Regions from separate parts of the Sphingomonas sp. BL2 genome, predicted to be linked through region 3. Evidence: riboswitches for the same ligand, from Rfam matches in the RefSeq annotation. Region 3 holds a riboswitch; each other region holds the start of a gene.
The links. Region 3 has a riboswitch for cobalamin ahead of AC1ME3_RS02710 (TonB-dependent receptor plug domain-containing protein). Riboswitches for the same ligand answer to the same signal wherever they lie in the genome.

Region 1 (6,723 bases), 1.3 Mb from region 3:
CCACCTGCGACATAGGCCCGCGATTCCCAGTGGCGTTGCAGCTCGATCCCGGCGAGCGGATGGCCGGGATAGTCGCGCTCGGGGTCAATGCCGATGACGATGCCGGAGTTCGCGTTGCGTTCGTTGCGCGAATATTGGCTCATGCCGTTGGTGGCGACGCGGCCTTCCTCCGAAGTCGCGGCGACGACGGTGCCGCCTGGGCACATGCAGAAACTATACACCGTGCGGCCGTTCTTGCAGTGGTGCGACAGGCTGTACGCCGCGGCTCCGAGGTCGGGATGGCCCGCGCAAGGGCCGAACCGCGCTTCGTCGATCCAGGACTGCGGATGTTCGATGCGGACGCCGATCGAGAACGGCTTGGCCTCGACGTGGACGCCCTTGGCGTGAAGCATCTCGAACGTGTCGCGCGCGCTGTGGCCGACCGCGAAGACGACGTGGTTGGCTTCGAGATAGTCGCCGGTGCTCAGGTGGAGCCCGCGGAGTTGGCGCGCGCCCGCCTCCTCAACGATATCGAGGCCGTCGACGCGCGTCGAGAAGCGGTATTCGCCGCCGAGCGCCTCGATCGTCGCGCGCATGCTCTCGACCATCGTGACGAGGCGGAAGGTGCCGATGTGCGGGTGCGCTTCGGTGAGGATTTCGGGCGGCGCACCGGCTTTCACGAACTCCGTCAGGACCTTCCGGCCTAGATGGCGCGGGTCCTTGATCTGGCTCCAGAGCTTGCCGTCGGAGAAGGTGCCCGCGCCGCCCTCGCCGAACTGGACGTTCGATTCGGGGTTGAGGACGCTTTTGCGCCAGAGACCCCAGGTGTCCTTGGTGCGTTCGCGGACGACTTTTCCGCGGTCGAGAATGATCGGGCGGAACCCCATCTGCGCCAGGATGAGCCCGGCGAACAACCCGCAGGGGCCTGCGCCGACCACCACAGGGCGGGGGCCGGTGTAGCTCGCGCCGCCCTTGGTGACGAAGCGGTAGCCTGTGTCGGGGGTGCGCTGGACGTGGCGATCCTTGCGGAAGCGGGTTAGGACGATGTCCTCGTTCTTCAGCGTGACGTCGACCGAATAGACGAGCTGGATGTCCATCTTGTCGCGGGCATCGTGCGCGCGACGCGCCACGGTGTAACGGATCAGGTCGCGCGGGGTGACGCGCAGGCGATCACGGATCGCGGCGGGGAGCGCTTCATCGGCGTGGTTGAGCGGGAGCTTGAGGTCGGTGATGCGGAGCATGTCGGTCGCTCTAGCGCCGCACGGCGCGATCCGCCATCGGGTGCGGGAGAGGACATGATCATGCGGACCGACGACGAGCAGAATGCCAAGAGCGCCAAGCGGAAGGAGGTCCACGATAAGATCGTCGCGAGCAAGACGATCGAGAAGGGGCTGGTCATCGTCCACACCGGCAAGGGCAAGGGCAAGTCGACCGCCGCGTTCGGCATGGCGGTGCGGATGATCGGGCATGGCCGCAAGGTCGGCGTGGTGCAGTTCGTCAAGGGCGCGATGGCGACTGGCGAGAAGGTCATCTTCGACGCGTTCCCGGAGCTTTGCGAGTTCAAGCCGATGGGGGAGGGCTTCACCTGGGACACGCAGGATCGTGCGCGCGACATCGCCGTGGCGCGGGAGGCGTGGGACGAGGTCAAGCGGATGATCGCTGATCCGTCCTATGCGATGGTGGTGGCGGATGAGCTGAACATCGTCTTGCGGTATGAGTATCTGCCGGTGGACGAGGTGCTGGCGGTACTGGCGGGCAAGCCGGAGATGACGCATGTCGTGGTGACCGGGCGGAATGCGCCGGATGCGCTGATCGAGATGGCGGACCTGGTAACCGAGATGACGCAGGTGAAGCATCCGTTCCGGTCGGGGGTGAAGGCGCAGGCGGGCGTGGAGTTCTGACTTCTTGATCCTCCCCTTGCAGGGGAGGTGGCTGGCGCTTGCCAGACGGAGGGGTGTTGCGATCTCGATGGCGGGTCACCCCTCCGTCAGCCCAAACGGGCTGCCACCTCCCCTGTCAGGGGAGGATTAGAGGCTGCTTGTCTGCGGTCGATCGTACGCCTATCGCTTCTCGCGCGACAGGTTCCCCCAACGTTCGCGCGGAGGGGGATGAAAATGGGAACGGGAAACACCCGGCTGCCCCTGCAACTGTACGCGGCGAGCCATCGTGCCTCATGCCATTGGGATACTCCCGAGAAGGCGGTGCGGACGGCGTTGACCCGCGAGCCAGGAGACCTGCCCGTCGCGGTCGTCTTTCGTCCGGCCAGGGTGCGCCGAACGGACGGGGAACACCCCGAGCGACGACATCGCTTCGCGTCGCGCGGAGGCTGGAGGCGTGCGCCTTTTGCTCTTCGTGCGGTGCGGGACCGACTGTCCGAAGGGGTTCCTATGCCAAGTTCACATCATTCTAAGATCGTTCTGGAACGGACATGCTGAAGCCGGTCGAGGACGGCGTCGCGGTGGTCGCGTGCAATACGTGCCGCCATTCCACCGATGCCCGCGACGACGAGCACGGTCAGCGCGGCGGCGCGCGGCTGGTGAGCGCGCTGAAGACAGTGCAGGCGAGCGATGCCGCCTATGCCGACGTCGCGGTGCAGGAGATGCCGTGCCTGTTCGCGTGCCAGGACTTCTGCACGATCCACCTGCGCGCACCCGCCAAGGTCGGCTATGTGCTCGGCCGGTTCGAGCCCACCGAAGACGCCGCGCGCGCGATCCTGGATTACGCACGGCTCTACGGCGAGAGCGCATTCGGGCAGGTGCCGTTCAAGCAATGGCCGCAGGGCGTGAAGGGCCATTTCATCACCCGCACGCCGCCTGCCGGGTTCGTCGTGGAATGACCTTTTTTCCGACGGCCGGGGCATTTCTATCATCCTTGAGCGCGTTGCCGCAGCCGGACGAAGCTGCTCGATTGGCGGCAGTGGCGCGGCAGGGCGAACTGACCAAGCCGCCGGGCTCGCTCGGGCGGTTGGAAGAGATTGCCGTATTCATGGCCGGCTGGCAAGGCCATGAACGCCCGCAGCTCGATCGCGGCCGGGTGGTGATCTTCGCGGGTAATCACGGCATCGTCGATCGCGGCGTCAGTGCGTTTCCGGCCTCCGTCACCGCGCAGATGGTGGCCAATTTCGAACATGGCGGCGCGGCGATCAACGCGCTGTCGCGCGCGGCGGGGCTCGATCTCAGAGTCGTCCCGCTCGACCTCGACCGGCCGACGGTCGATTTCACGGTCGCCCCGGCGATGTCGGAGGAGGAATGCCTCGCGGCGATCAACGCGGGCGCCGCCGTCGTTGCGGACGCGCCCGATCTGATCGTGCTCGGCGAAATGGGGATCGGCAACTCGACCTCCGCCGCCGCGCTGTGCCTCGCCAGCTTCGATGGATCGGCACGCGACTGGGTCGGGCCCGGTACCGGAGTCGACGACGACGGCATGGCCCGCAAGATCGCGACCGTGGAGGCCGGGCTGGCGCTGCACCGGGACGCACTGAGCACGCCGTTCGAGACGCTACGCAGGCTTGGCGGTCGTGAACTTGCGGCGATCGCAGGCGCGGTCATCGCTGCGCGTCTCGCAGGCGTACCCGTCATGCTCGATGGCTTCATATGCTGTGCCGCGGTCGCGCCGATCGCCGCTGCGTGCCCGGATATCCTCGCACATTGTCTTGCCGGCCACGTGTCGGCCGAGCCGGGTCATGCGCGCCTGTTGCGAGCATTGGGGCTCGATCCTCTGCTGTCGCTAGGCATGCGGCTCGGCGAGGGAAGCGGCGCGGCGACTGCGGCCTTGCTCGTTCGCGCGGCGCTGGCGGCGCATGACGAGATGGCGACCTTTGCCGAGGCGGGGGTCTCAGTCGCGTGACCGGTTCGCACATGCTGTACCTGATGCGGCATGGTGCTCCCGTCCGCGAAGGCCTGTTGCTGGGGCGAACGGACGAACCGGTAACGGAGGCCGGCGTTGCGGCATGCGTCCAGCGATCCGCAGGGCTGGAGGTTGCCGCGATCGTCTCGTCCGACCTGAAGCGTACACGCGATTGCGCGACGGCGATCGGCAGCGCGCGGGGCATCGTCGGCGAGGCCGATCGACGGTGGCGTGAACTCGACTTTGGAGCGTGGGACGGAATGCGTCCCGCCGATATCGATCCGGCGGCCTTCGCGCGGTTCCAAGACGATCCGGACGCCGCCCCGCCGCCGGACGGTGAGCGATGGTCGTCGTTGCTGGACCGGGTCGGCAATGCCTTGGCGGTACTTCCGCCGGTGCCGACGTTGGTCGTCACGCACGGTGGCGCAATCCGGGCGGCGCTGGCGGACCTGTGCGGGTTCGATCGTCGCCAGACATGGGCGTTCGACCTGCCTTATGCCGCGCTTGTGTCGTTGCGGATCTGGCCCGGGTTGGATCGGACGGTGCAGATCGTCGGGCTGGCGACGTGAAGCAGTTGGTCATCGCGTTCGGTTTCCTGACGCGCCTGCCGATGCCGCGCGTCGAGGCCGGGGCGAACGACTTTGCCGCGGCGATCCGGTGCTATCCGCTCGTGGGGCTGGCCCTCGGTGCGTTGGTCGCCGCGGCGGGCTGGGTAGGCGCGCTGGTCGACCCCTGGACCGGCGCGTGCGCCGCATTGCTGACGTGGATCGCCGTCACGGGCGCATTGCACCTCGACGGGCTGGCCGATCTCGCTGACGGACTGGGCGCAGCGCATGGCGATCGGACGCGGTTGCTCGCGGTGATGGCCGATCCGCATATCGGCAGCTTCGGCGTCGTCGCGATTGTCGCCCAGATGATCGCCAAGCTGGTTTTGCTGCACGCGGTCGGGCTGACGGCGTGGTGGCTGGTCATCCTGGTACCGTTTGCTGCGAGGATGGGGCCGCTGGCCTGGGCAGTGCTGTTGCCGCCGTTGCGGGCGGGCGGATTGGGCGCCGCGGTCGCCGGCGCAGTCCGATTGCGCGACCTGATCGGCTGGGCGCTCCTCCTGGCGCTAGCTGCCGTCGCGGCTCCCGCGATGTTGGCGGTTCCGCTCCTGATACTGGCCGTCGCGGCATGGTTGCGGCGTAAATTGGGAGGTATCACCGGAGACGCGCACGGGGCGGGGATCGAGCTCGTCGAGACCGGCGTCCTGCTCGCTTTTGCGATCGCCGGTGCGTCAGCCGGCGCGCTGGGCTAGGTCGAGCATCGCATCGAGGTCGAGATGACGTTCGAGCGTCGCTGCGATCGCGTCGAGCGCGGCATCAATCGAGGCCGCATGGTCAGGTCCGACCGCGTCGACGCCGAGCCGCGCCAGCCACGCCGCGCGTTGCTCGGCAAGCCCGAACAGGCCGTGGACGTAGCTCCCATGGACCAGTCCGTCGGCGCTTGTCGCACCCTCCGCGCTGCCGTCGGCACGGTGACCGACGGGGCGGTTCAGGTCGCCGCCGGTCGTCGCGCCCATGTGCATCTCATAGCCTTCGAAGCGCGCGCCCTTGGCGATCCCCTCGATCCGCTCTAGCGTCTTCGTCGCCGTTAGAACAGTGTCGATATCGAGTAGCCCCAGCCCCGCGATCGTCGTCGCCGCGCCTTCGATACCGTGGGGATCGGCGATGCTGCGACCCAGCATCTGGTAGCCGCCGCAGAGCCCCAGCACAGGTTTTCCCCGGCGGTGATGCGCCAGGATGTCGATATCCCAGCCTTGCGCGCGCAGGAAGGCGAGATCGGGGATCGTGGCTTTCGAGCCCGCAAGCACGATCATGTCCGCCTCGGAGATCGCCGTGCCGGGCGGGACCATCACGAGTGCGACGCCAGGTTCGAGGCGAAGCGGGTCAAGGTCGTCGAAATTGGCGATCCTTGGCGTAATCGGGCAGGCGATCGTTACGCGCCGTTCCGCACTGACGACGGGGCGTTCGAGGATGACGGCGTCCTCGCTGGGCAGCCGTGTGGCGTCCGCTAGCCACGGTACGACGCCGTAGCCGCGCCATCCGCTACGTGCCTCGATCGCGCGATAGCCGTCGTCGAACAGTGCGGGATCGCCGCGGAACTTGTTGACGAGGAAGCCGTGGATCATCGCCGCGTCGGCAGGGTCGATCACCGCGCGCGTGCCGACGATCGAGGCAATCACCCCGCCGCGATCGATATCGCCAACCAGGATCACGGGGACATTGGCGGCGCGGGCGAACCCCATGTTGGCGATGTCGCCTGCGCGCAGGTTGATCTCCGCTGGGCTGCCTGCGCCTTCGACGACGACGAGATCGCAGCTTGCCGACAGTCGTGTGAAACTGTCGAGCACGTCGACGAGCAATCCTTCGCGGCCCTCGCGCCAGCGCGCGGCGGCGAGCGTACCGCGGACCTGCCCGCGGACGATCAGCTGCGACGTGCGATCACCCTGCGGCTTCAGCAGAACCGGGTTCATGTCGACGCTGGGCTCGACCCGACACGCGATCGCCTGCGTCGCCTGCGCGCGGCCGATCTCGCCACCGTCGGCGGTTACGGCGGCGTTGTTCGACATGTTCTGCGGTTTGAACGGGCGGACCGACAGGCCACGGTTCGCAAATGCGCGGCACAGTCCCGCGACGAGTACCGACTTGCCGACGTCGGAGCCGGTGCCCTGGAGCATCAGAGCGGCCATGCGAGTACTCCGACGATGACGAGGAGAAGGATGCAGGCCCGACGATAGATGCCGAGCGCCGCGCGGAGGTCTGTGGCGGTTACGTCGCTGCGACCTTCGCCGATATAGGGTTTGGCAGTGATGACACCGTCATAGGCGATCGGTCCGGCAAGACGAAGGCCCAGCGC
Region 2 (6,723 bases), 970 kb from region 3:
GCGCTGGTCGAGCGTACCCTTACCCCCTTTGGGGTGGAAGACGGGCAGAGGTTTAAGCTTTCCGGCGAGGACCTTCAGCTCCCGCCCCGCCTCGTCGTCGCCTTCGCCCTTGCCCTCCATGAGCTTGCAACCAACGCCGCAAAATACGGCGCGCTATCGACCGCCGAGGGCGTGATTGATCTGAGCTGGAAGGTCATGGACGGCTGGCAGCCACATGATCTCCACCTCACCTGGATTGAGTCAGGAGGCCCACCGGTTGAACCGCCAACGAGGACCAGCTTTGGCACACAGCTCATTCAGCGTGTTTTGGCGCACGAAACCGGTGGAACGGCTAAAATCTCATACCTTTCTGGCGGCGTCGTGTTCGAAGCCGTCGCACCGTTGGTCGACAGCGCCGACAACGACAATGACAACGAAAACGACAACGAGCAGCGTAATAGAGCCGAAGAAAGGAACTAAGGGGCTGGCCTCTCACAAAGCACCAAGACAGTGTGTTCGGCTTGACGTTATAGCCCCTATCCGTTTTGCCCCTGGTAGGGGAACAACGGTCCATCCCCACAGGGTAGCGCGGGAACATTGAACCGGTACCGCAATAAAAATGATCGCCAGCTTCATTCGCGGCTGGCGATCATCTGGCACTGCCTAGAAATTCACCCGGGCACCCAGGCGCAAGGTGCGTGGTTCAACTACCCGGCTCAACCGATCATCTGTCGGTCCCGCGGTATCGAACGATGGAATATAAGATTCATAGAAATAGGCGATGTCCTTGTCGCGGCTGTCGAGGACGTTGAGCACCTCGCCGTACACCTCGAACCGTCCGATCTTGCGAGCCGCCCGGACGTTGACGACGGTGCTTCCTGAATCTCGGACGCTGTTGTCTTCGATCAACGGATAGGGCCCGAGATGGCGGACGCGAACACTTGCTTCCCACGGATCAAGCACCAGCGCGATCCCGGCGGATGCGGCGTTCTCGAAGGCGTTGGGAATGCGGTCGCCATTGTCGTAGCGCGATCGGCTTGCCGTATAGTTGCCGTCGATCGCAAGCCACGGCCTTGGCCGCCAGAACGCCACCAGTTCATAGCCACGACGCTCGCTGGCACCGGTCGGTTCGACCGCGTTGGAATCTCCGACGAAGCGCAGTTCGCTGTCGACGTCGAGCCACCAATAGGTTGCGGTCAGCGTGATGCCCGGCAACTGCCACCGGGCGCCGACTTCACGGCCGTTGCCGCGAACCAGCACGGGCACCGGCGTTTCGACATTCACCGCGCCGCGCACGTCGTTGGAGTGGAAGCCTCGGCCCCAGTTACCGTAGAACTCCAGCCGATCGGTTGGCGAGTACGCGATCGACGCCTTGGGCGACAGGATCGTGTCGTCACCGCTACCCTCGCCGGCCACTACCGCTGCCTGATCCCGGGCGCGAACGACATAGTGGTAATAGTCGCCGCGGACCCCACCGATCAGGCGGAGACCCGTAACCGGCGTCCACGTCGCTTCGCCGTACAATGCCGCCGACGCTTCCTCGACATGATAGCGACCGAGCGACGACAGGAAGGATCGCGAGCTGGTGCGATATACACCGACGCTACCGATATGGTCGTAGCGCTCTTCGCTACCGAGCGAGACGGCGAGGGTCGGTGCAAGCGTCCAGTGCTTTTCGCCCCTTGCGCCGAAGATCCAGCGTTTGTCGAACTGGCGGATCTGCGCACTGGTCCCGTCCGGATCGGTGTAGGTCGGGTTCGAATACATCGACCAGTCGTAGAACTGACCATACACATTGGCGTGCCAGTCGGGCTGGCGGACCGCGACGTTGCCGACGAGGCGTGTCGTTTCGCCGCGTGCCGTCGGATCGGGTGAGCAGAACACGTTCTTGCAGAGCGCGGTACCGATTATGCGCTCGGGAATCTGTTCGGTCGGACGCCAGGTCGCGCGGTAGGCGTTGAGCGAGGCTTCGATCTGGCCTGCGCCAGCTGGAGCGGTATACTTCGCGAAGCCAGATGCGTGTCGCAGATGCTCAGGCTCCTCCCATGGTCCGTCGTAGACCTTGGTCTGTGCGACGAGCGTCAGCTTCCCCGCACCAATCCCATCAATCGTCCCGCCCGCGGCGATCCGACCATAGCCATAAGAGCCGCCCTCGACCGAAAGCCACGGCCGGGCAAAGCTGTCGATCGTGGTCATGTACGCCGCTCCCGCCAGTGCGAAGTCGCCGCCATCAGCACGGTATGGCCCTTTACGAAAATCCTCGCGCGCCACGATCTCCGGGATCAGTCCGTTGAGATCGAGATAGCCCTGGCCATGACCGTGGGTGCGCAGGTTCATCTGCACCCCGTCAATATAGGTCGTGAAGTCCGACCCGTGATCGAGATTGAAGCCCCGCAGAAAATACTGGTTGGCCTTGCCGCTTCCCGAATGCTGCGCGGCAACCATGCCGGGGATCGCTTCTAGCAATTCAGCGACGCGCAGCAGCGGGCGAACCAGAAGGTCGGCACCGGCGACGGTGCCCTCACTCGCTGCATGCGCAACACCGATCTTTGCTTCGCCTCGGCCGAACACGACAATGTCGTTCGGTACCTGCGTAGGCACAGCCTCGGTGCCTTGCACCTGAGCCCATGCGGGTGTGGTGCTACATACTGAAGCGATAGCCACGCATTCGAGCCATTTTGTTCGTAATCTTAGAGTCTTCATGTCCGTCCCCCGTGCGCCAAGCGACTTCGGACGGGGGCGTCCGCTGTGAACGGTCGGCACGCGTCGGCAGGCGGACGCAAGCGCCCGCGACACGAACCGATGCGACCCCCGCCGCTCGTTCGTCGCTCAGACGGAAGAACCGTGCCCCGACCATCCCCTGGACCAAAGCAAGAGCGACCAGACGCTGGCAGGTCTCCTGGCTCACGGGTCGTCGCTCGACATACGGCCTTCCCGGATCTCGGCCGTTACGGCGTTGGTCCAGTGGCTGCACCCTCCAGAAGAGGACGCGATGTACGTCTCGCTCGCCGCTTACAGTTGCAGGGACAGCCTCGGCTTCGAGAGAGCGTCTCCCACACCGTGTTCCCTATTAAGTCCCTCTCGGGACACCAACGCGATCTTTGTCGGGTCGGAGACACTTCTCCGGCCTGACGGACAATGCGTACCGAGGAAGGTTTCGATCGGCAAGACAGCCTCGGCCTTCTCTGATCCCGTCCGTTTGCAGGGAAGATCGACACGGCAATGACAGGACTGCCTGCCTGCGCTACCCGCGTTCGGTGTTCGCCGTTCGTCGCCTCCTAGCGCAACGCTACTTCGCTGTGCTCGTGTGCGCGGCAGCGTTGTTACTCAAGTTGCTCGTACCGTCCGGGTACATGATCGGCAGCGAGCATGGCCGGATCACAATCGAGCTATGTTCCGGCGTCGCCCCTCGAGCCGTGACGATGGCGATGCCGGAGATACACGGCGACATGCCCGATCATGGCAAGTCGCAGGATCACGGCAAGGCTGAAATGCTGTGCGCGTTTGCGGGCCTGTCAGCAGCATCGCTCGGTGCGATCGATCCTATTCAGTTCGTCATCCTGATCGCCTTCGTCATGGCGGTCGGGCTTTCGTCGACCGTGCTGCCGGCGATCACTCGCCGCAGCTATCTTCGGCCTCCGCTTCGAGGTCCACCGGCCCTCCTTTGACCAACTGATCGCGTGCTCCTTCAGGGGCAACCACGTCCACGGCCCGCGTGCTTTCGCGGGGCCGGTCAAAGGCCTATTCATGATCCGATCCCACTTGTTGGCGGGGGCATGCCTGCCCTGCCTCCTGCTCGCAGTACCAGCATTTGCTCAGGATCTGGCGGCATCCCCCACGAAGGCCGACGCAACAGCGACCAACGCGCTGAGCGTTGGACCAGCGCAAACCGGCGACATCATCGTTACTGCGTTGAAACGCCCGCAAGCGCTCCAAGACGTGCCCGCAAGCGTCACCATCCTGTCCGCTGACCTGCTTCGCCACCTCAATGCGCAGGACTTCTCACGTGTCGCGGACTCCGTGCCGGGCCTGGCCTTCGCGACCACTGGGCCCGGCAACTCGCAGTACATCATACGCGGGATCGGCGGGGTCGGGTTCGTCCAGTCGCCGACCACAGGCGTCTATCTCGACGAGACCCCGCTTCAGACCCGCGCGCTCCGCGGCTTTTCACAACCTGACCCGCAGCTGTTCGACGTCGCTCGGGTCGAAGTGCTGCGCGGACCGCAAGGCGTGCTGTTCGGTTCGTCATCGATGGGCGGCCTTGTCCGCATCGTGACGAACCAGCCGGATGCTACCAAGATCGCCGCACTGGGTCAGGCGAGCGTCTCGACCGTAACCGATGGCGGTACGAGCTGGGACGCCAAGGCGATGCTCAATCTGCCGATCGTCGCCGATACGCTGGCACTGCGCATATCGGGCGGGTTTGCCCGGCAGGGCGGCTGGATCGACGATCTCCGACCCACTACCGGCGACCTGACCGAGAACGCCGGAACGTCGGCGGTCCGCAAGGACGTCAACTGGACGCGTACCGGCACGGTTCGCGCTGCGCTTCGCTGGAATGCCACGCCGAGCCTGACGATCACGCCGTCGCTGATGTGGCAGGACGCGTACAGCAATGTGGACCGCCCCCATAGCGACGTGACCTTTGGTAAGCGCGCGCGGCTCAAGGCGCGGTATGCGGACACGTACGCCAAGGATCGGTTCGTGATCGGCTCGCTTCTGATCGAGAACCGGTTCGATGCGCTCGGTGGTTTCACCGTATCGTCCAATTCATCCTGGCTCGACCGGCGCAACCGGCTGTCGTTCGACGTCACCGCGTTCGATTCTCCGATCGTCGAGGACATCGTCGGACCGGGTCCAGGCGGCAAGCTGTTCCCAACGCCGCTCAAGGATTTCGGCCGCACGAAGCAGTTCACGCAGGAGGTGCGTGCGGTGTCCGATGGCCCGGGGCGGCTGCAATATGTGTTCGGCGCGCTCTACCGCGATCTTCATCAGGACTCTGGCCGTACGATCACCGTCGCTGACCTGTTCGGCGTCACCGCGCCGCTGCCGCTCGGTACCAGCAGCCCGGCGGTCATCCAGGACACGACGGTGCGCTTCCGTGAGAGCGAGATCGCGGCGTTCGGCGAGCTGACCTATGCCGTTGTACCGAAGGTGAAGGTCGCGGCGGGCGCACGGGTGTTTGCCTATCGCCAGCGCGAGGCGAGCCGACGCTACGGGGTCGGTGGCGTCGCAGGCGGCGATCTCGCCTACGACTATGACGAGCGCAATCGCGAGAACGGCGTCACACCGCGCTTCACGCTAAGCTATGAGCCAAGCCGTGCCGCGACGCTCTACGCCAGCTACTCGCAGGGATTCCGGACGGGCGGCGTCAATGCGCCCGTGACCGACGATATCTGCTCGGCCGCGGAACGTCGCGCGGCAGGCATTCCCGACGTACCGCCACCCTACGACAGCGACCGTACCGATAATTATGAGATCGGCGCCAAGACCAGCCTGTGGGGCGGTCGCGTGCGGATCAACGGCGCTGCCTATGCGATCGACTGGAGGGATTATCAGCAGGCGTTCCAGACAGCGTGCGGGATCAACAATGCGACGACCATCTCCTTTACCGTCAATGCCGGCCGGGTTCGTAGCCGTGGCGGCGAGCTTGAGGTCACCGTGTCGCCAATCCGGGGGCTCGATCTTCATGCGGGCGGTTCGTTCACCGACGCGACCTACCGCAATGACGTCCCCAACCTGCTTCTGCCGGCAGGGTCGCGTGTGCTCGATGTGCCGCGCTGGCTGTGGAATGTGCGCGGCGAGTATGAAGCAGCATTCACAGATGACCTGACCGGCAATCTGTTCGCCGCGGCGCGTCACGTCGGCGGGTCCAACAGCGGGTTTGGTGAGGGTGAGGTGCTGCCGCGTCCGGCCTATACGTTGGTCGACGCCTCGGCTGGGGTGACGATGCGTGGCGGCGTGGGGATCGACCTGTTCGTTACCAACCTGTTCGACGCCGTACCGGTCTTCGGTCAGGAGTTCACGACGTCGCCCGGCAACACTACTGCGACCAGCTACTTTTCCTATCTCGTCGGCCCGCCGCGGACGGTCGGGATACGTCTGACCAAGGCCTTATGATGGCGGGCATGGACACTTCAGCAATGAACGGGAACCCACCTAACGGCTGGCGGACACCCGGTGCGCGGTGGTACAACGCGGTATGGCGCTGGCACTTTTATGCTGGCCTGTTCTGCATCCCGTTCATCATCTGGCTGTCGCTGACGGGCACGATCTATCTGTGGCGGCCGCAGCTGGAAGCAGTGTTGGACCGGCCCTACGATCATCTCCCGGTTGCCGGACGGACGGTCTCACCCGATGCGCAGGTCCGCGCAGCGCTGGGGGCAGTCCCGAGATCGTCGCTGCATAAATATGTGCTCCCAGAAAAGCCGGGAAACGCCGTGCGTATCATCGTCTCCAGTGATGGCTTTGATCACCGCGTCTACGTCGATCCGCACTCGCTTGCGGTGCTGAACGTCATTGGCGAGGAAGATCGGCCGCTCAATGTCGTGTCGCGTCTTCACGGCGAATTGCTGGCGGGGGTGTGGGGCAGCTACCTCGTCGAGATCGCCGCCTGCTGGGCGATCGTCATGCTCCTGACAGGTCTCTATCTGTGGTGGCCGCGCAACCGGAAAGGGCTCGCGGGTGTCCTCTACCCGCGCCTGAGGGGCGGCCGACGCGTGTTCTGGCGTGATATTCACGCGA
Region 3 (6,723 bases):
GGTCAGCGCGGTGTAGGTCAGCGACGGGTTGACCGCGTTGACACGGACGCCGTGCTTCGCCTCGTCCATCGCGAGCGCGCGGGTGAAGTTGGTCACCGCGCCCTTGGCGGCGCAGTAGAAGCTGTGGTTCCAGTCGCCGCCGAGGCCCGATACCGACGAGACGTTGACGATGCAGCCCTTGTTCGCGCGCAGCGTGGCGATCGCGGCGCGGCTCATGTGGACGACGCCGTAGAGGTCGGTTTCGATGACCTTGGTGAATTGGGAGAGGTCGCCCTCGTCGAGCTTGCCGAGATGGTCGACACCGGCGTCGTTGACGAGCACGTCGATGCGGCCGAACTTGTCGTTCGCATGCGCTACCAGCGCCTCGCAAGCGGCCATGTCGGAGACGTCGGTTTCGAGCGTTTCGACGGTCGTGCCGTCGAGGCTGGCCGCGACCTTCGCGAGGCCGTCCGCGTCCTTGTCGCCGAGTACCAGCGTCGCGCCCTCCGCGGCGAAACGACGCGCGGCACCTTCGCCGATGCCGGAGGCGGCACCGGTGATCACCACGATCTTGTCATCGAATCTCATCGATCTGTGTCCTGAAGCTTTGGGGGGATACCGCGATGAACGACCGACATGCGTCCGGGTTTCCGTGCTGAATCAAGGAGATCGCCCGTTCTCCCCAACGGCGGACCCTGGCCGGTCTCGCGTGCGTTGATGCGCTCGAACCTGCTTTCCCGGAGATCATCATGCTCGCATCCTTCCTGATGGGCCTTGTCGGTGGCCAGCGCGCGATGACGCCGCTCGCCGCAGTCGCCATCGCCGCCGCTCGTGACGAACTGCCCGCCGACCATGGTGCGCCGAAGCTGCTGTCGCATCCCGTCGTCGCGGCGGGTGCGCTGGCACTCGCGATCGGCGAGATGGCGGGGGACAAGCAGAAGACCGCGCCCGACCGGATCGTCGCGATCGGTCTGGCCGCGCGGTTCGTCACGTCAGCGATCGCGGGCGCGTCGCTCGTCCCGCGGCGGCAGCGGTGGATCGGCGCCGCGGTCGGTGGACTGACGGCGGTCGCGGCGTCCTATCCCGGCTGGCGTGCGCGGATGGCGGCGATGTCGCAGTACGGCCAGACGCCGACGGGGTTCGTCGAGGATGCGGTGGTTCTTGGCGGCGCGGCGGCGATTGTGCGCAACGCGGCGAAGCTCGGCGCGGCCTGACGTCGGAGGCGTATTCCGGGCGGGCGGAAAAGCTGCCATGCGGCGGCGATGATCCGTATCTCGCTCTCTACGCTCGCCTTCGTGTTGATTTCGTCCGGTGGCGCGGTCGCGCAGACGACCGTCGCGCCTGGCGACCAGCCGGCTGACATCGTCGTCACCGGGCGCGGGCTAGCCGATGCGCCCGGCGATCGTGCGTACGACGTCGTCACGATCGATCGCGCACGGATCCAGGCGAACGCGAGCAATCGGCTGGAGAGCGTGCTGGCCGACGTCGCGGGGCTCCAGCAGTTCCGCCGGTCGGATTCGCGCAGTGCCAACCCGACTAGCCAAGGCATTTCGCTGCGCGGGATCGGCGGCAATGCGTCGAGCCGCGCGCTGCTGATCTTCGACGGTGTGCCGCAGGCGGATCCGTTCGGCGGCTGGGTCGCGTTCCCTGCCTATGCGACGGGGCGGCTCGGGCGCATCCGTGTGACGCGCGGCGGCGGTAGCGGGTATCAGGGGCCGGGTGCGCTGGCCGGGACGGTCGAGCTCGAGAGTGCGACGCCGGACCGGGCGGCGCCTTTCCAGGGCAGTGTCGCGTATGGCAGCCGGGATTCGGTCGATGCTCAGGGGTCGGCTGCACTGGTGCGCGGGTCGGGGTTTGCGACCCTGTCCGGCGCTTACGCGCGGGGGGATGGCTTCACCCCGACCGTCGAGGAGAGCCGGGGGATCGTCGATCGCGCCGCGCCGTACGAGCAGGCGTCGGGGGCGTTGCGGACCGTGGTCGGGATCGGTGCGAAGACCGAATTACAGATGAATGCGAGCGCGTTCACCGATCGGCGCGACCGGGGCAGCGACTTCACCGACAACAAGAGCGAAGGCGCGGATGCGAGCGTCCGGCTCGTCGGGCGCGGGCGCTGGGGCTATTCAGCGCTGGCATATCTGCAGACCCGGGCGTTCGCGAGCAGCTTCAACAGCATCAGTGCCGCGCGGACGACCGCGATCCAATCGTTGAATCAGTATAATACGCCCGCGACCGGGCTTGGCGGACGGATCGAGATCGCGCCGCCGCTGGGCGAGAGCATTACGCTCCGTCTGGGCGCGGATGTTCGCGATGTCAGCGGCAAGACGCAGGAGCTGTACACGTTCGTCAACGCAGCGCCGACGCGGCGGCGCGAGGCCGGCGGGCGCACGACGACGACGGGTGTGTTCGCGGATGGGAGTCTTCTCGCGGGCGACTTCACGTTCAGCCTGGGTGGCCGGGTCGACTGGTGGTCGATCGACGGTGGCTATCTGTCCGAACGGCCGCTGGCGGGCGGCGCTGCGTTGACCAATCTGCGCTATGCCGATCGCGATGGCAGCGAGACGACCGGCCGGGCGGGCGTAGCGTATCAGCCGGTCGAGGCGATCACGTTGCGCGCGGCCGGGTATCGCGGGTGGCGCCTGCCGACGCTCAACGAGCTGTATCGGCCATTCCGCGTCGGCAACGATGCGACCGCGGCGAACGCACTGCTGTCGCCGGAGCGGCTGACCGGGGTCGAGGGCGGGGTGACGCTGACGCCTGCGCCGGGCGTGAGCATTGCCGCGACCTATTTCTACAACCGGCTGAAGGATGCGGTGGCGAACGTCACGACGACCAATCCGCCGCAGGTGTTGCCGGGTGTCACCACCTACCGTGTTCGCCAGAACCTCGACGCGATCCGCGCGCATGGGTTCGAGCTGGATGCGGCGTATCGACCCGGTCCGATTGGCGTGCAGGCGTCGTGGTCGCATACGAATTCGACGGTCGAGGGTTCGGGGATCACGGCTGCGCTGGACGGCTTGCGACCGGCGCAGACCCCGCGCGATCAGGTATCGGGGACGGTCGACTGGCGGCGCGACGCGGCGGCGCTGTCGCTGACGGTGCGGCATATCGGCCAGCAGTTCGATGACGACCAGAATACGCGGGTGCTCGATCCGGCGACCACGCTGGATGCGTATGCGGCGCTGCCGATCCTGCGATCGCTGGTGGCTGAACTGCGCGGAGAGAATCTGTTCAATGAGCGCGTCGAGGCAGGGATCAGCGGCGCGAACATTGTCGAGCGCGCCATGCCGAGGACGATCTGGGTCGGGCTGCGATACGGGCTTCGGTAAGAGTCAATCCGCCCGCAGCCAGGGAAAGAAAGACAGCATGTTTCCCCGCGAAGGCGGGGACCCAGACTGGGCTCCCGCCTTCGCGGGAGAACAAGGAAGGGAAAGCGACGTCCCGACTAACACGCCACCTCCCCGGCGGAGGCCGGGGCCTAGTTGGCGAGGTCGCAGTAACGACGGACCACGCGCAGTTAGCGACGTTTCCCAACTGGGCCCCGGCCTCCGCCGGGGAGGTGCGATGGGCTGTGCCAACCCTACCTCAGCGCGCGCTATCGCGGGTCGATGCTCCTTATCCCCCGCGTTGACCCGTGTCTGGCGCACGACTAATGCCACCCCCGTGAAGGGTTCCCGGCAACGGGATCAAAAGGGAAGTCGGTGCGCGGCCGGGTCGTCACGATCCAAATCCGCAAGACCGGCGCTGTACCCGCAACTGTGACCGGATAGCGGCCACCCCTAATATGCCACTGGGTCTCGACCTGGGAAGGCGGGGTGGGCGCGGCGACCCGGAAGCCAGGAGACCTGCCCCTCACGGTCGATCCACTGCGCGGGCGGGTGTCCGGCGCGGACGAGTGCTCCGGTCTTGCCGGGTTTCCTCGAGCGAGAGACGTCTGGCCGCCCGGCGAATGGTCGCTGGCGGTTCTGGTTAGGACGCAGCCGATGACGAAATTCTTCCTTCTCCTGAGTGCCGCGGCGATCGCATCGCCCGCCTATGCGCAGGACATTCCCGACGCCGACGCCCCCGAAATCGTCGTCACCGCGACCCGCGCGGCGCAACCGCTGAGCGAGATCGGCCAAGCCGTGACCGTGATCGACCGCGCCGAGATTGAGCGCCGCCAGACCACCATCGTCTCCGACCTGCTCGCGACCACGCCCGGCGTCACTGTCACGCGCAACGGCACAGTCGGCGCACTGACCAGCGTCCGCATCCGCGGTGCCGAGGCGGACCAAACGCTCGTCGTGATCGACGGCGTGCGCGTCAACGATCCGTCGTCGACCGGCGGCGGATTCAACTTCGGCAACCTCCTGTCGAGCTCGGTCGAGCGGATCGAAATCTTGCGCGGCCCGAACTCTGTGCCGTGGGGCAGCCAGGCGATCGGCGGCGTCGTCAACATCATCACCGCCGCGCCGACCGAAGGCGTGCAGGCGCGCGCCAACGCCGAATATGGCTATGCCGACAGCGTGTTCGCGAGCGCGGGCGTGTCGGGCAAGTCGGGGCCGGTGTCCGGATCGCTGACCGGCGGATATCTGCGCACCGATGGCATCTCGTCCGCGGCCAGCGGCACCGAGCGCGACGGCTATCGCCAATATGGCACGACCGGGCGGGTCGGCGTCGAGTTCGCGCCGGGCATCGGCCTCGACCTGCGCGGCTATTTTGCCGACAGCAAGGTCGACATCGACGACGGTTTCGACCCGAAGACGTTCGTGGTCGCGGACAGCCTTGCCTACGGCACCACGCAGGAGCTGTACGGCTATGCTGGCCTACATGCGAACCTCGCCGATGGCCGGTTCAACAACCGCGTGGCGTTCACGATCGCCGATATCAACCGCGACAATTACTCGCAGCCCGGCGGGGATGTGACGTTTCTCGGCCGCGGCCGCAGCGAACGCTACGAGTATCAGGGCGACTTCCGTCCGCTCGACCAGATGCGCGTCGTCGCCGGCGTCGAGCGCGAGAACAGCCGCTTTAACGACGGCTTCACCTTCGCGCATACCGGCATCACCAGCGTCTACGGTCAGCTGATCGTCAAGCCGCTCTCCATCCTCACGATCACGGGCGGCGTCCGCAACGACGACCATGACGATTTCGGCAGCCACACGACGTTTGGCGCGAACGCTGCACTGGCGTTGCGCACCGGCACCACCGTCCGCGCGAGCTATGGCGAGGGCTTCAAGGCACCGACCTTGTACCAGCTCTTCTCCGAATACGGGAACCGTGGCCTCGCTCCAGAGACCGCGCGCAATTTCGATATCGGCGTCGAACAGGCGTTCCTCGGCAACCGGGTCCGCACAGGCGTCACCTATTTCAATCGCCGCACGCGCAACCAGATCGACTTCCGCGATTGCAGCCCGACCGAGCTGGAGACGCCCAATTCGATCTGCGCCAAGCGCCCGTTCGGCGTCTACGACAACGTCGCGCGGGCCGAAGCGGACGGCGTCGAATTCACGCTCGCGCTGCGCCCGGTCGACGCGCTGACGCTGACCGCAAACTACAGCTATATCGATACGGAGAACCGCTCTATCGGGGACAATTTCGGCAATGATCTCGCGCGCCGCCCCAAGCAGACCGCGAGCGTCGACGCCGATTACCGGTTCGCGTTCGGCCTCTCCGTTGGCGGCACCGTGACGATGGTCGGCGACAGCTTCGACGAGGCGAGCAATACCACGCGTCTCGACGGCTATGCGCTGGCCGGCGTGCGTGCGGAACTGCCGATCGGGGAGCGGTTCGCGGTCTATGGCCGCATCGATAACCTGACCGACTCGCGGTACGAGACGATTGCGGGCTACGGCAATTACGGCCGCGCGGCCTATGGCGGCGTGCGGTTGCGGCTGAAGTGAGGCGTGGGGCGATCCTCCTCGCGCTCCTGCTCGGGGGCTGCGCAAAACCCCCTGGCGCGGGAGTAGGCGGGGGGATCGTCTCGACCAATCCGTGCGTGGATTCGGTGCTGGTCCGCATCCTGCCGCCTGCACGGATCGCCGCGATCAGCCATTATTCGCAGGATCCCTCCGCGACCTCGATCTCGATCGCCGTCGCGCGCAGGTTTCGCGGGATCGCCGGGACCGCGGAGGAGGTGATCGCGCTCCACCCCGATCTGGTCATCGCCAGCACCTACACGCCGCCCGCGACGCAGGCGGCGTACGCGCGCGCCGGTTTGAAGACGTTGCTGGTCGGCATCCCCGACTCGATCGCGGAGAGCCAGGCGCAGGTCACGCAGATCGCCCAAGCGGTCGGTGCGCCCGTGGGCGGAGCGCGGATCAACGCGGAAATCGACCGGGCGGTGACGCGCTGGAGCCGCGAGGACGGCGCTTCGCCGAGCGCGTTGCTCTATATCAGCGGCGATCTCGCGACCGGGGGGAGCACGTTGCTGAACGACATGATGACGCGCGTCGGCTTCCGCAACGCCGCCGCGAGCTACGGCCTGACGCACACCGGCACGCTATCCGCCGAGACGATCGTGACGCAGCCGCCCGCCGTCGTGATGGCCCCTGAACGCGCCAGCCGTGGCACGACACTGCGCCGCCGCCTGCTGCCGAACACGCCGCAAGCCGTCTTCCCGCGCGTCCTGATCAATTGCGGCGGGCCTACCATCGCGCCTGCGCTCGAACGCCTCGCCGCGATCCGGGCGGGGCTGTGATGCGACACGCATACGACAACCACCCCGGCGGAGGCCGGGGCCCAATTGGAGTAGCCGAGGTAACGGAG

Region 1: it holds a riboswitch for cobalamin, as region 3 does, so the genes downstream of both, AC1ME3_RS15655 (DUF1636 domain-containing protein) here and AC1ME3_RS02710 (TonB-dependent receptor plug domain-containing protein) in region 3, are expected to answer to the same signal.
Region 2: it holds a riboswitch for cobalamin, as region 3 does, so the genes downstream of both, AC1ME3_RS16820 (TonB-dependent receptor) here and AC1ME3_RS02710 (TonB-dependent receptor plug domain-containing protein) in region 3, are expected to answer to the same signal.

The regions. Positions count from the first base shown of each region.
Region 1 is NZ_CM155261.1:3,378,583-3,385,305, reverse strand. It holds gene AC1ME3_RS15665 (NAD(P)/FAD-dependent oxidoreductase) at 1-1,220, opposite strand, end outside; gene cobO (cob(I)yrinic acid a,c-diamide adenosyltransferase) at 1,275-1,880, shown strand; cobalamin riboswitch at 2,042-2,235, shown strand; gene AC1ME3_RS15655 (DUF1636 domain-containing protein) at 2,408-2,815, shown strand; gene cobT (nicotinate-nucleotide--dimethylbenzimidazole phosphoribosyltransferase) at 2,812-3,825, shown strand; gene AC1ME3_RS15645 (histidine phosphatase family protein) at 3,837-4,394, shown strand; gene cobS (adenosylcobinamide-GDP ribazoletransferase) at 4,391-5,122, shown strand; gene AC1ME3_RS15635 (cobyric acid synthase) at 5,102-6,556, opposite strand; gene cbiB (adenosylcobinamide-phosphate synthase CbiB) at 6,544-6,723, opposite strand, start outside.
Region 2 is NZ_CM155261.1:3,663,242-3,669,964, forward strand. It holds gene AC1ME3_RS16815 (PAS domain-containing protein) at 1-459, shown strand, start outside; gene AC1ME3_RS16820 (TonB-dependent receptor) at 643-2,682, opposite strand; cobalamin riboswitch at 2,852-3,088, opposite strand; gene AC1ME3_RS16825 (DUF2946 family protein) at 3,237-3,647, shown strand; gene AC1ME3_RS16830 (TonB-dependent receptor) at 3,727-6,099, shown strand; gene AC1ME3_RS16835 (PepSY-associated TM helix domain-containing protein) at 6,108-6,723, shown strand, end outside.
Region 3 is NZ_CM155261.1:606,621-613,343, reverse strand. It holds gene budC (meso-2,3-butanediol dehydrogenase) at 1-567, opposite strand, end outside; gene AC1ME3_RS02720 (DUF4126 domain-containing protein) at 729-1,193, shown strand; gene AC1ME3_RS02715 (TonB-dependent receptor) at 1,242-3,305, shown strand; cobalamin riboswitch at 3,628-3,843, shown strand; gene AC1ME3_RS02710 (TonB-dependent receptor plug domain-containing protein) at 3,960-5,858, shown strand; gene AC1ME3_RS02705 (ABC transporter substrate-binding protein) at 5,855-6,655, shown strand.